2 linked regions of the Desulfatibacillum aliphaticivorans DSM 15576 genome follow. The protein of the gene in region 1 interacts with the protein of each later gene in a pairwise test. Links are inferred from orthologs where the notes say so. Each region holds a gene or a part of one and is shown on either strand. Other genes may lie near its edges.

Evidence for each region.
Region 2: the proteins of G491_RS0122060 (region 1) and lepA interact in binary tests that used the Escherichia coli proteins (3 or more experiments, as listed by UniProt). The link is inferred for Desulfatibacillum aliphaticivorans DSM 15576 from one-to-one orthologs.

Annotation. Positions count from the first base shown.
Region 1 is NZ_AUCT01000030.1:405-12,109, reverse strand. What follows is about bases 7,828-10,646. They hold G491_RS0122060 (zinc transporter ZntB), read right to left. Parts: upstream 9,815-10,646; coding sequence 8,840-9,814; downstream 7,828-8,839. Other genes in these bases: G491_RS31990 (glycogen-binding domain-containing protein), read right to left, coding at 10,160-10,474; G491_RS31995 (lipopolysaccharide assembly protein LapA domain-containing protein), read right to left, coding at 9,856-10,101; G491_RS0122065 (mechanosensitive ion channel family protein), read right to left, coding at 7,855-8,808; G491_RS0122070 (DUF2179 domain-containing protein), read right to left, coding at 7,828-7,854. Outside these bases: G491_RS0122115 (nitroreductase family protein), read left to right, coding at 1-283; G491_RS0122110 (thiolase family protein), read left to right, coding at 300-1,541; G491_RS0122105 (cobalamin B12-binding domain-containing protein), read left to right, coding at 1,682-2,305; G491_RS34450 (hypothetical protein), read left to right, coding at 2,341-2,946; G491_RS0122095 (hypothetical protein), read left to right, coding at 3,031-3,507; G491_RS0122090 (cobalamin B12-binding domain-containing protein), read left to right, coding at 3,561-4,211; G491_RS34445 (hypothetical protein), read left to right, coding at 4,218-4,823; G491_RS32000 (CNNM domain-containing protein), read right to left, coding at 4,888-6,123; G491_RS0122075 (calcium/sodium antiporter), read right to left, coding at 6,247-7,209; more of G491_RS0122070, read right to left, coding at 7,282-7,827; G491_RS35985 (hypothetical protein), read left to right, coding at 10,751-11,122. UniProt on the Escherichia coli protein: Zinc transporter. Acts as a Zn(2+):proton symporter, which likely mediates zinc ion uptake. Purified ZntB reconstituted in liposomes also binds and transports Cd(2+), Ni(2+) and Co(2+).
Region 2 is NZ_AUCT01000003.1:199,329-202,265, forward strand. It holds lepA (translation elongation factor 4), read left to right. Parts: upstream 1-539; coding sequence 540-2,336; downstream 2,337-2,937. Other genes in the region: G491_RS0105145 (peptidase C39 family protein), read left to right, coding at 1-9; leuC (3-isopropylmalate dehydratase large subunit), read left to right, coding at 2,350-2,937. UniProt on the Escherichia coli protein: Required for accurate and efficient protein synthesis under certain stress conditions. May act as a fidelity factor of the translation reaction, by catalyzing a one-codon backward translocation of tRNAs on improperly translocated ribosomes.

The sequences.
Region 1 (11,705 bases):
GATCATGCTTTTGAAAAACACCCACGGCATCAGCAATCCGGATCTGGACCTGGGCATCTGCGCCCAGAACATGGTCCTGGCGGCTCATTCCCTGGGCCTGGGCACGTGCTACATCAGCCTGTCCATCAAGCCCTTGCACTACCCGCACATGAAATCATTCAAAAGAAAACTGGGCGTAACGCCCCCATGGGAGCCTGTGACCTCCATCGCCCTGGGATACCCCAAAGGCAAGATAGACGCAGCGGTCAAAAGGGACTCGCCCATGGTAGATTGGATCGAATAGGAGGGAGACTTTTTTTATGGAAAACGTTTACATCATCGGCCTTGGGATGATCCGGTTTCAAAAATACCCGGACCGGACCGTCCGCGACATGGCCCAGGAGGCGACCAACCTGGCCCTGGCCGACGCAGGCATTACCAAGGAAGACCTGACCGCAGCGTACTTCTCCAACACCTTTTGGGGAATGTACACCAACCAGCATTCCATCCGGGGCCAGTGCATTCTGCGCTCCATGGGCATTGGCTGCATCCCCGTAACCAACGTGGAAAACGCCTGCGCGGGCGCGTCCACGGCTTTGAATCTGGCGGTCATGGGCGTCAAGTCCGGCGCCCACGACGTGGCCCTGGCCTTGGGATCGGAAAAAATCACCCACGAAAACAAGGGATTCGCCCTGGGCGCCTACGCCTCGTGCATGGACCTGGAGCGGATCGAGGATTCCATCAAGCTCTTTGAGGAAATGGGCAAGCGCCTGAGCTCCGGCCAGGCGGACCAGGACGGCGCACCCGGCGAAGGCCGCAGCATCTTTATGGACGCCTACGCCATGGGATGCCGGTGGCACATGCAGACTTTCGGCTCCACCCAGGAGCAATTGGCGCTCATTTGCTCCAAGAACCATTTTCATGGGTCCCTGAACCCTTTGGCTCAATATCAGTCCGTGATGACGCCCGAAGAGGTTCTGGCTGACAAAAAGGTGGCCTATCCCCTGACCCGCGCCATGTGCGCGCCCGTGGGCGACGGCGCGGCGGCGGCCATCGTGTGCTCGGAAAGCTATTTGAAAAAACTGAAAGACCCCAGGCCCGTGAAGATTCTGGCCTCCATTCTGGGAACCGGGCGGGATCGGGATCTGGACGGCGAGGACATCGGCGAGCGGCTGGTCAAGATCGCTTACGATAAGGCGGGAGTCGGCCCCCGGGACATCAGCCTTGCCGAATTGCATGACGCCACCACCTACGGCGAACTGCACCAGACCGAAGCCATGGGATTCTGCCCCATGGGCGAAGGAGGCCCCTGGGCCGAAACCGGCGCCACCCGCCTGGGAGGCAAGCAGCCCGTGAACACCTCGGGCGGTTTGGAATGCCGCGGCCATCCCATCGGCGCCTCGGGCCTGGCCCAGATTTACGAACTGGGCATCCAGCTTCGGGGAGAAGCGGGCCAGCGGCAGGTTGAAGGGGCGCGCCTAGGCCTGGCCGAAAACGGCGGCGGCAACATCGGCGTGGAGGAAGCGGCCATGTGCATTCACATCCTGGAAAAGGCCAACTAAAAGGTTTTTATTCGTTGTATAATCAATCCCCCGTTTCCTTTCTTGAGGAGGCGGGGGATTTGTTGTTTTAGATCCTCCGGCACAATTGATGCATAAAAGTTCCTTTTGAAAATCTCCCTTTCTCAAAAAAGGAGCGGATCATGATAACGGAAGATTTATACAACGAGTATTTCAATCATCTCCTGGGCGGCCGGCGGATCGAATGCACTCGCATCGTGCAAGGCCTGCTTGATCAAAGAATCGATATTAAAGAGCTATATGTCGATTTGTTTCAGAAAAGCCTTTATGAAACAGGACGCCTTTGGGAAACCAACAAAATTTCCGTCGCCAGGGAGCATCTGGTCACCGCCATTACGGAAAACCTTCTGAATTTGGTCTATCCTCGCTTATTTCATGAAGAAAAAAACGATAAAAAAGCCGTGATCTCATGCACCGCCAACGAGTTCCACCAAATCGGCGGCAAAATGGCCGCAGACATACTTGAGACCCATGGATGGAGTTCCTATTTTTTAGGGGCAAACACTCCTTTGGATCATATGCTTGCTTTCATAGACGAGGTGAAGCCTGATCTTGTGGGCATGTCGTTAAGCGTCTACTTTAACATGCCTTCACTGATACAAGGTATTGAGGCCGTAAAGGCGGAGTTCGGCAGTCTTGATATCGCCGTAGGCGGGCAAGGTCTTAACTGGGGCGGGGCGGATAAAATCAAAAAATATGCCAACACTTTTTGTGTGTTTTCCTTGGCGGAACTAGAAAAAATATAAATAATGCAACGAGTTAAATGAGGTATAGGGCGGCTATGAAACTCAAGGCCTTTTATGACTACATCAACAGCAGCGGGACGCTTCTTTTTTTCAGGCTGGATTCGGAAGGCCGCATCCTGTCAATGAATCAATGCGCCTGTCAAATCTGTGGCGAACATGTCATGGGGGAACCATTTCAAAACATTATCCTGGATTTTCAAAACATTTTTAATATCCGGGAGATTGCAAAGGGCTCTGAGTGTGAAAAACCGTTTAGTATTCAAACCGTCCAGGGCGGCCCCGAGACATATTTATTGAAATTTACGCCCGCCGAGGATGATATTCTGGTTTTTGGCCGTAAGGATTTTGATGAAATGGAGCTATTGAAGACAGAGGTTATGTCATTGAATCAGGAGTTGGGAAATCTTAGCCGGACGCTTCATAAAAAAAATGCTGAATTGCAGAACGCCCTGGATCATGTAAAGACCCTGCAAGGCATTATTCCTATTTGCATGCACTGCCACAAGATTCGTGATGAAAAACAGATTTGGGATCGACTTGAAAAATATTTGACCGAACACACTTATGCAGAATTAAGCCATAGCATCTGCCCTGAGTGCCTTGAAAGGCTATACCCTGATATTGATGATGATGAATGCTGATTTCGCTGTTAGATGTTCATCTCCATGCGATGCCCGGAAAAGGATAAACAAACAGAGGGGATGCTAAAATCCAAGGAGAACGCCATGAAGGAACAAATCATGAAGACGGCCGGGGAACTTATTCAACCTTCCAAAGATATTGCCCGGGCTTTTTCACAAAAGCGCGATCAATTTGCCGCTCAAGGGAACCAGCTTATGGGGGAACGGCCTGATCTGGAAAAATTGACGGGAAAGGGTAATCGCCAAATGGCCGAGGACAATAACCGCAATTTCGCCAGATTCATGGAGTCCATGTTTTTGAATTATGACCCCAATGTTTTGGTGGAAACGGTTCTTTGGGTTTTCCGCGCCTACCGGGCGCACGGTTTTCAGACAACCTATTGGGCTGCGAATTTAAATATTTGGCTTGATTTGCTTGAACAATCGTTGACAAGGGAAGAATTTAACGCCATCTCTCCATTTTATAATTGGCTGATCGTCAATATACCTGTTTTTGTCGCACTCACGGATGAGACCGGCGGAAATGGCACGCCTTTGCCGGAAAGATTTAGGCACAATTAATGCATAATATATCCGCAAATAAATCCATCTTAATTCAATAAAGGAACGGACCGATGATATCGGAAAATGTCTACAACAATTACCTGGATCATCTCCTGGGCGGCCGCCGCGCCCAGTGCGCACGCGTAGTGCAAGAGTTGCTGGACCAGGAGATTGCAATCAAGGACCTTTATTCAGGCCTGTTCCAGGAAAGCCTTTACGAAACCGGGCGTCTTTGGGAGAGGAACAAAATATCGGTCGCCAGGGAGCATTTGGTCACCGCCATTACCGAAGGCTTGATGAATCTGGTCTATCCCGCTTTGTTCGGGAAGGAAAAAAACGGAAAAAGCGCTGTTGTTTCCTGCGTTCCCAACGAACCGCATCGAGTGGGGGCGAAAATGGCGTCGGACGTTTTCGAACTACACGGATGGAGCGTCTACTTCCTGGGCGCCGATACTCCCATAGATGATTTGCTCCACTTTGTGGACAGGGTGAAACCCGACCTGGTGGGGTTGTCGTGCAGTGCGTATTTTAACTTCCCCAATCTGATACTAGAGATAGAGGCGTTAAAGGCCGAGTTCGCATCCCTGGACATCGCCGTGGGCGGCCGAGTGCTCGCCATAGAAAACCTTGACAGCATCAACAAATACCCCAACACCATGTGCATCCACTCATTACCGGAGTTGGAGGACATGCTGCAATCCAGTCGTTTTGTCGTTGCTTGAGGCCCAATGAATTTCAGCGCCTTTCACGAATACCTGAACGGCCCTGCGCCGGTTCTCTTTTTTCGGCTGGATGGGCAAGGCCGCGTCTTGTCAATGAACAACTACGCCTGTCAAATTTGCGGCGACCTGACCGCGGGAACGCCTTTTCAGGATATTCTCATTGATTTTCAGGAGGTTTTCGACTTTCAAAAAATCGCCCATTCCCGCGCGAAAGAAAACTTGTTGAGCCTCCAAACAGTCTCAGGCCATCCCAAAAGTTACCTGTTCGTGTTCAAGCGTCTGGGAAACCTGGTGCTGGCCTTTGGGCGTCCCGATATACAAGAACTGGAGATGCTTCGTACGGAAATGGTTGCTTTAAACCAGGAATTGGGAAATTTGACTCGGGACCTTCACAAGAAGAATGCAGAATTGCAACACGCCCTGGATCACGTTAAAACGTTGCAGGGCGTCATTCCCATTTGCATGCACTGCCATAAGATTCGCAACGAAAAGCAGGTTTGGGACAAGCTGGAAGAATACCTTATCGAGAAAGCGGACGTTGATTTGAGCCACAGCATTTGCCCGGAGTGCATGGAAAAGCTCTATCCCGAAGACGGCGATGACGAGTGCTGAGTTCAGCATGCCGGCCAACCTTCCGTCAACATGGCTCGGGCTCAGCTTGCTCCCTGCCGGCTCTCTATGTTTTCAGGTTGCAGGATGGCTGGTTTGCATCCATGTTGTTTGAATCCTTGCCGGCTGCGTCCACGTCCAGGCCCATGGCTTTGGCCCGTTTGCTCCACTGCTTGCGGGCAAGGGCCTGCATGTCCTTGACCTCGTCCATTTCGTCCATGATTTCCATACCCAACAGGGTTTCCACCACGTCCTCCAGGGTGACAAGGCCTTTGGTTCCGCCGTAGGTTCCGGCCACCAAAGCAATGTGCTGGCGCTTATCCAAAAACAATTCCAGCAAGCCGGAGATGGGCGCGTCCTTGGCGACGACAGGCATCTCCCGCTTCAGACTTTCCAGGGAGACGTCCACCTGGCCTTTGGCCATGGCCAGCAGCAGGTCGTCCTTGAGGACGAAGCCGGTGATGTCGTCCACGTTTTCCCCATAGACGGGCAGGCGGGAAAAAGGCGCGTCCCCGCAACGTTCCAGGGCCTGGGCTATGGTCAATCTGTTGGGCAGGGCGGATATGACCATGCGGGGAGTCATGATGTCCTCAGCCTTCAGGAACTCCAGGCGAAACAAGTTGCGGATGATCCGGGACTCCCGCTCGTTGATGTGCCCGGATTCCGCCCCAACCCCGGCCATGGCGATGAACTCCTCCCGGCTGAACACGTGGATGTCAGCATTCCGGGCGATGACCTTGGTCAACTGCTCGGAAATGAGGATCAGGGGATACAAACAGAAGATCAAGGCGCGGACGAATTTGGCCGTAAGGCCGGACAGGCTGCGCCAGTAAACGGCCCCCAGGGTTTTGGGAATGATCTCGGAGAAAAACAGGATCATCAGGGTCATGACCGCGGAAAACACCCCGAACCACGCACTGCCGAAAACGGCCGTGGCCTTGGCGCCCGAGCCGATGGCGCCCACCGTGTGGGCGATGGTGTTCAGCGTCAGGATAGCGGCCAGGGACCGGTCCACGTCGTCCTGCTTGAGCTTTTTCAGCAAGGCTGCCTTTTTGGGGGCTTTTTTCTCCATTCCGGCGATAAAGGAAGGCGTTACACTTAATAGCACGGCCTCGGCCACGGAGCACATAAAGGAAAACACCAGGGCCAAAAGCACGTAAAGGACCAAAAGCGCCGCGTCGGATTGCGAAGCCTGGGCCGGCGCCCCGGTCGTATCGGCGATCCCCATGGCGAAAGCCGCTCCGCTCAGTACTATGAGTATAAAAAAAAGAAGCGCATTGAATATGATTCTATGTTTTTTCACTCGGGACAAGAGGCTTTCTTCCTAAACCATAAAAAGTGCATAAACGCATAATAACCCAAATTAATTTTCACTTCCTGATTCCGCAAAAAACAGCGGAAGGCCAACCTGTTGCATCCGACGGCCTTAGGATGAGGTTATTTTAAACCATAAGTACGCTGCGAATGCAAAGACAAAGACAGCTCCCTCCCACCGGTCAATGCTTCTTTTTTTCCCGGTGAACATAAACAGGAAAAGAGCCAGGCTGGCCAGGGCTACGGCCGCGTTGTCCAGAAAATCCCCCGGGCTGAGGGGGGCGGGGCGTATGGCCGCGCTGACGCCCAATACGAGAAACACATTGAAGATATTGGATCCCACCACATTGCCCACGGCCATGCCGATCCTGCCCCGGTAGGCGGCCATCAGGGATGACGCCAGTTCCGGCAGGGACGTCCCTGCCGCCACGACGGTCAGGCCCACCAGAGACTCGCTCATGCCCAGCTTTTTGGCCAAGACCACAGCGGACGCCACAAAAATCCGTCCGCCCAGGATGAGAAGCACCATGCCGCCGGCGATGAATCCGGACATGAGGAGCCCGGACATTTTCTCCGGAGGGCTTTTCCCGGTCTCCTGGAGCTCCCCGGAAGATTTGGCGATGGAAAAGGTATAATACAGAAAGATAGCGAAGAAGCACAGCAGGACATATCCGTCAAAGCGGGTGAGAGCGCCGATCGTGTCAGGGCATCCGGCCGCGGGTTCGGCCAGGAGAAAAACCGCGGCGCAGGTGAGCAGTAAAAAGGGAATGCCTTTCCAGACGGTGTTCTTATCCACCTCCAATGGAGTGATTAGGGAGGATGCCCCCAAGATGACAAGAATGTTGAACAGGTTGCTGCCAAGCACGTTGGAGACGGCCAGGGCCGTGCTGCCTTGAACGGCCGAAACCACGCTCACGATCAACTCAGGGCCCGAGGTGCCGAAAGCCACGATGGTCAGCCCCACCACCAGTTCGGAGATATTAAAGCGCCGGGCCAGGGCCGAGCCTCCGCGAACCAGGATCTCCGCCCCTAGGATAAGCAATGCCAATCCGCCCGCCATACCCAGGATAAACATGTCACCCCTTCGGCCGATGGGTCTCACGGCCCCTGACCGCTGGAAGAAAGATAACCGGAACGGCTCCCGCCCTTACTTTTTTTTCAAAACCGCTCTCCAGCCGGTGGGCGGCGCCATGAACGGCCTGATCACCTTGCTGACGCTTCCGGCCCTTTCCGTGATATAAAAAGCCTCCGGATCGACCGACTTGATCATGGCGATGATGGCCCCCACGTCCCTGCGCCTGCAGACAATGAACAACTGCATGACCGGGCCTTCCAGGCCCTCCCCCGCAAAGGTGGTGACCTCGTAGCCTCGCCCCCGAATCAGTGAGGCCATTTCCCTTCCGTTTTTTATGGAAATGGCCCGCAGTATCATGTGCCCGGCCGCCATCCACCGCTCCAACTTGATTCCCGCGAAATTGCCGGAGGCGAAGCCCAGGGCGTAAAAGAAAATCAGGCCCGGCCGGTCCTTGATGAGGGGCACGACCGTGGATATGACGGACAGCCAGATAAAGACCTCAAAAAAGCCCAGGCAAAAGGAAATCCAGGTTTTGCCCTGGACGATCATGATGGTTCGTATGGTGCCCAATGACACGTCCACAATGCGCAGGCAAAAAATAAGCGCTCCCTGGACAATGAGAGGCAGGTCCGTAAAGAATTCCATTTACTTGACTTTCTGATAATCCTTTGATTCCAAATTTTCCGTGGAAACAACCTGGTCGACCGCCACGGGCGGACTTGCGGAGCCCCAGTATAGGGTCTGGTGGGGAAAGGGGATCTCCACGCCTTTTTGGTCAAACGCCTTTTTCAGGCGGCGCAAATATTCCCTTTTCACCACCCACTGCTTCAGGGGTTTGGTCTTGAGGCGGGCCTTGATGACTACGGCGCTGTCCCCGAAGGCGTCCACGCCCAGCAATTCGAAAGGCTCCAGGAGCAGGGGGGAGATTTCGGGGTCCGCGGCCAGGTCCCCGGCGATTTCCTCCATGATGGCGGAAACGGAGTCCGTGTCCTCCTTGTACGCCACGCCAATGTCAAAGACGGCGGCGGACCAACCCTTTGTGAGGTTGGACATGGAGTTGATCTTCCCGTTCTGAAACATATGGATGACGCCTTGGGGGTCTCTCAGGGAGGTGGTCCTCAAGCCGATATTCTCCACCACGCCCGTGGCGCCGTTTATGGAGGCCACGTCGCCTGTTCGGATATGGTTTTCCAGCAGGATGAAAAAGCCGGAGATGACGTCCCTCACCAATTCCTGCGCCCCGAACCCCACCGCCAGGCCGGCGATGCCGGCGCCCGCTATCAGGGGGGCTATGTCCACCCCGATCTTCTTCAGGATCAGCATGCCCACCATGGTCCAGAGGACGATTTTCACCAGGGTGGTGAGAACCCGCGTCAGGGTTTCCAGCCTGCGGTCCGCCTCGTCGGAATCAATACGCCCGCTGGATTTCATTCTCTCCGCCATGAACACCTTGACCCGTTTCATGCCGAAGCCGAAACTTTTCAGGGCGATGACGGCCAGGATCAGAATGAACAAAATAGACGGGACGGAGGTTATGAACCATAATCCCGTTTTCTGAATTATCGTCTGCCAGAAGTTTGCATCCAGCCATTGATCCATAGTTGGTTGCTCCACTATTTTTCAGGGGCTTTCAGAGCCACCTCATGCGTTTGAAAACAAAAAGCAGGACGCCGCCCAGAAACAACAGAAAAATGCATACGATCAAAAAGGCCCAGCGGTAATCCGCCCCGGGAATTCCGCCCACGTTTATGCCCAAAAGCCCGGTCAAAAGCCCTAACGGCAAAAATATGGCCGCCACCACGGATAAAATCAGCATGGCGCGATTCATTTCCTCGGCGAGGCGGTTTCCCAACTCCTCCTGGGTGACTGCGGCCCGGTCCCTGGCCGCGTCCATGTCCTCCACAAAACGGGCCGTGCGCTCCGCATCCTCCCGGATTTCCATTTTGTGGAGTTCATTAAGGATGGGGCTTTTTTCGTTTTGCAGCCTTAAAAGAATGTCCCGCTGCGGGGCGATGTACCGCCGGAGGGCGATGGCCTGCCTCCGTATCCTGGAAACCTGGGGCCGCAAGCCCCTGGCGTCCGACTCCAGGACGGCCTCTTCCATCTGATCCGCCAGGTCGTCTATCTCGTAGATCACGTCCCCCATGCGGTCCGTGATGCGGCTGCATACAAAGGTGAAAAATTCCCCGGGATTTTTAGGCCCGTCTCCTTCCTCCAAAGCGGTTGCCGCGTCCTGGACGGCCATGACCCTTCTGTGGCGCATGGATATAATCCTGCCGGGCTCCAGCAGCATCCTCAGGGCCACCATGTCTTCCGGGTCGGAGCCCGGATTGGCGTTGATTCCCCGCAGAATAATAAGGAGGTCCTCTCCATGCCCCACGCAACGCGGCCGGGTTTCATCCGCTATCAACCCCTGCACCACAATGGGATTGAGGCCGCTTTTTTCATCCAGCCACGCCATGGCGTTCGGGTCGCGAAAATCCACATGGAGCCACAAAATCCCCTGGTCGGGCGTCCACCGCAGAATATCCTCCCATCCCACGCTTCGGCCCCCGCCTTGGCCGTCAAGCAAATAGGCGTATATCAACCCGCTGCTGTCTTGCATTCATCCCCCGCGTCAAATAAAATAGGCGTCTCTCCTATGACTCAGGTGCTTTCGGCGTCAGCCTGTTCTTTCACCTTGTCTTTGCCGGCGCCCTCTTTCTTTTTTGTGATTCGGAGCGGGAGCCACCCAACGATAAGCCCTAATGCGAACACGCAACACAGCACCAGAGCCCGGGATGCCTCTGCGCCCCAGAACAAAAAGCGCACCTCCACAACCTCTGCATTTTGAACCACAAAAGTGACGAACAACAAGCCTATCAGAATTCGCACAACATTTTTGACGGTCATTCACAAGCTCCGTTGCTGACTATCGGCTTTCATGCAATCCCAAGGCTGTGAGCGGGGATCAGACTTCCAGCACATGATTTTCCGTGCCGAACTCGTTGGTGCAGGTCTCTTCCGTGTCCGGGTTCAGAGCCCAGTCGCCGTCCACCAGAAATTTGTACTCGCAACGGCCCGGGGCGACCATGACAATCTTTTTCCACAACCCGGTTTTATCCAGCTTCATGGGATGCTTCTTGGCGTCCCAGCCGTTAAAATCTCCGGCGACCGAAACCTCTTTGGCCTCGGGAGCTCTCATAAAAAAAGTCACTCTTTTCTTTGCAGACGCATTTTTGGCGGACTTTGCTTTGCCGCCGGTCTCCATCTTCTTTTTGGCCATGGTTCAGACCTCCTTTTGCCTGTCCTGAACAGGGTCGGCGTCGACCCGAAAAAGCCTTGCGCTCCCAATACGGCCCCTAATCCCTGATGGTATCTTGCAATTTCTTAAATATACGCCCGCCAATGCATGGTGTCAAAAAAGATTCGTGTTAGGGCGAGGTGTATTTATTCGTCTCCCGCGAAGGCGCCATGAACCGAACGCGCGAAAGCGCGGCAGGCCGCCATTGACAAAATGCCGGATCTATTGCACTGTTTGCGTGACTCATAAAGAGAAATTTTGCCTGGATCGCCATACAATTTTTCCGGGGACTTTACCTTGTTTAAGCGGCACGCCATCTCTCATTCCTTGGTATCCGAAGCCTTGTTCGGATTAACTCCTTTTCGTGGCCCATTAGGCAGGGCCGCCCGTACTTCTTGCGACGGCCGGTTGACCGCCGCCTCCATGGACCGGGTCGCCGAATCCGCCAGCCAATACGGTTACGGCTACGACGCCCTCGGCAGGAGAACCAGCGTAACCAACAGCGGGAATGCCTCTGACGAGCCTGCGTTTAATATCTATGGGTATAACTCCAGAAATGAGTTGACCTCCTCCAAACGCTACCTTGGGACCAGCATTCTTGATACAGCCAGGTCAGTTGATGATGAGTGACTTTTGGGGACGTCTTTGACTAATTGACTAAGTCCAGAGGGGCTTTCACGACTTCAGGGGACGTGTTTAAGAAATAAAGAAACTCTGTGGTATATTGATTTTGTAAGATGTTTGAGGCGGTTGGATTGGTTGGCAAGCCCCCTGAGAGGGGCCTGAAACATAAAATTTCGGTTTTCGCCCGCGCGCAGGGAAGCGGTTTTTTTCCGATTCCTTTAAAGACGATGCGGAGAAGGATGAGGCGGAGGTATGCATTCCCACGTGCAACATGGGAGCGAGTCGGAAAAACATGAACAACAAAAAAACATAAACCACGGAAAACACGGAAGCCACGGAAAGATCGTTTTCTGTGTTTTCCGTGTCTTCCGTGGTTAACATTGTTGTTTTAAAGGCCAGGGACGCTGGATTCCCGACAGGGACGCTCGGGAATGACGATCCCCCCCATCCTGACCTTCCCCCGCCAGCGGGGAAGGAATGGACAGGCACAGGGACCTGTCCCTACAAAATAAGGATGCCGCTTCGCGGCGTTTATTTGGGTAGGAAGATGGGCAGGCCAAAGGCGGCATTCCAGCCGATTAATTCCGTC
Region 2 (2,937 bases), on another replicon or contig:
TCTGCATAAAATCCGGTACTACTGCGTATTGTCTGCTGTGTTATTAAGGCGCGCATAGCGCGTCCTGGACGGGTACAGTGGCCTGCCGCTACACGATAATTTTCGCCGCAGCGGCCCATTTAACCGGGCGGCCCAGACACATTGGACGGGGCGTTCGTCTGCAGAAAATTCCTGGTTTCGATCCGTAAAAGGGTCCTAACTGCAGTGCTAGCGCGCCCAGGCAAGGTGCTGCTTTGCCTGGGCCGTCCGTCATCGGCAGAGGGTTCGAACTACGCCTTTAAACAATAAATGAACAAATGGCTTGAATGACAGCAACTGAGGATGAAACCGCCTCAGCCCTCCACCATCCATGTCCGTTCTTTCACAATTTATGAATCCCCGAAGATTGACAGTTTCGCCAAAAGAGTTTATAAATTCAGGTTCACCATAAGACCGGAAACTCTGGGGAGTTTCCGGAGTCTTTTTGGCTGCTTATTAACCGCCCTGCAATGTTTTACGTCGGGCGCCCGGAGAGACCGCGCCCAAGCGGAAAGTTGAGTATGGATCGTATACGTAATTTTTCCATTATCGCCCATATTGACCACGGCAAGTCCACCCTGGCCGACCGCCTGATCCAGGCGACCGACGTGGTGAACGAACGGGACTTCAAAGACCAGATTCTGGACACCATGGACATCGAGCGGGAACGCGGCATTACCATCAAAAGCCAGACCATCCGCCTGCCCTATAAAGCCAAAGACGGCAAGGAATACGTCCTGAACCTGATCGACACCCCGGGCCATGCGGATTTCACCTACGAAGTCAGCCGGGCCCTGGCCTCCTGCGAAGGCGTGCTGCTGGTCATCGACGCCAGCCAGGGCGTGGAAGCCCAGACCCTGGCCAACCTGTATCTCGCCATGGAGCATGACCTGGAGATCATCCCGGTCATCAACAAGATCGACCTGCCCTCGGCGGACATCGACCGGGTCATGGGCCAGATTGACGAAGACCTGGGCCTGGATCCGGACAAGACGGTTTGCGTTTCCGCCAAGGAAGGCACGGGCGTTCCCGAGTTGCTGGAGGCCATCGTCACCCACCTGCCGCCCCCCAAGGGAGACCCAAACGCGCCCCTGAAGGCCCTGATTTTCGATTCTCACTACGACCCGTTCCGGGGCACCATCGTTCATTTTAGGGTGTTCCATGGAACCTTGAACAAGGGCGATACCATCAAGTTCATGTACAACAGTTCCTCTTACAAGGTGGAGGAGACCGGGTTTTTTCAGATCCAGAGAATTCCGAAAAAATCCCTTTCCGCCGGAGAGGTCGGATACATCATCGCAGGCATCAAGACGGTCAGCGACACCCGGTGCGGCGACACCATCACCTTAAAATCCGCCCCGTGCGACAAGCCCATGCCCGGCTTCAAGGAAGCCAAGCCCGTGGTGTTTTCGTCCATCTATCCCGTGGCTTCGGACGATTACCCGGACCTGACAATAGCCCTGGAAAAGCTCAAGCTGAACGACGCGTCCCTGACCTATGAAAAGGACTCGTCGGCCGCCCTGGGATTCGGGTTCCGGTGCGGATTTTTGGGGCTTTTGCATCTGGAGGTGGTCCAGGAGCGCCTGGAGCGGGAGTTCGACCTGTCCCTGCTTTTGACCGCGCCTTCGGTTCAGTACCGGATCAACATGAGCGACGGCGACACCATGATCGTGGACAACCCGGCCCTGTACCCGGACCCCACCCTCATCGACTCCTCGGAGGAGCCGTACATCAAAGCCGCCATCATCGTGCCGGACAGGTACATGGGCGCGGTCATGAAGCTGTGCCTGGATCGCCGCGGAAACAACCTGGGGTATCAATATTTGACCGCCAACCGCATGGAAATGACCTTTGAACTGCCCCTGGCGGAAGTCATCTACGATTTTTACGACAAGCTGAAAAGCGTCACCCAGGGATACGGGTCCTTTGACTACGAAATCACGGGATACAAGCCCAGCAGCCTGGTCAAGGTGGATATCCTGATTAACGGCGACAGGGTGGACGCCCTGTCCATGCTGGTGCATAAGGACAACGCCGTGTACCGGGCCAGGCACGCCTGCGACAAACTGCAGGATGAAATACCCCGGCAAATGTTCAAAATCGCCATTCAGGGGGCCATCGGCGGGACCATTATCGCCCGCAAGACCATTTCGGCCTACCGGAAGGACGTAACCGCCAAATGCTACGGCGGCGATATTTCGCGTAAACGCAAGTTATTGGAGAAGCAAAAAAAGGGCAAAAAGCGCATGAAGATGATCGGGAATGTGGAAATCCCCCAATCCGCCTTTTTAGCCGTTTTGAAGACTGACGACGAGTAAACGGAGACCAACCATGGGAATGACAATTGCTGAAAAAATTCTGGCCGCTCACGCGGGCCAGGAGGAGGCGTCCCCCGGGGACTTGATCAACGCCAAGGTGGACATCGCCCTGGGCAACGACATCACCGCCCCCATTGCCATCAAGCTGTTTCGGCAAAGCGGCGCCGCCAAGGTGTTTGACAAGGACCGCGTTGTGCTGGTGCCTGACCATTTCACCCCCACCAAGGACATCAACTCCGCCATGCAGGTGAAGATGGTGCGGGATTTCGCCAGGGAGCAGGAGCTTTCCCATTGGTACGAAGGCGGCGACTCCGGCGTGGAACACGCCCTCTTGCCCGAAAAAGGCATTGTGGGCCCCGGAGACCTTGTCATCGGCGCTGACAGCCATACATGCACCTACGGAGGCCTTGGCGCCTTTGCAACAGGCGTGGGCAGCACGGACCTGGCCGCCGCCATGATCACCGGCGAGGTGTGGCTGAAAGTTCCCGAAAGCATCAAATTCGTCTACAAAGGCAAACTCAGGCCCCATGTGGAAGGCAAGGATCTGATCCTGCACACCATCGGCGACATTGGCGTGGACGGCGCCCTGTACATGGCCATG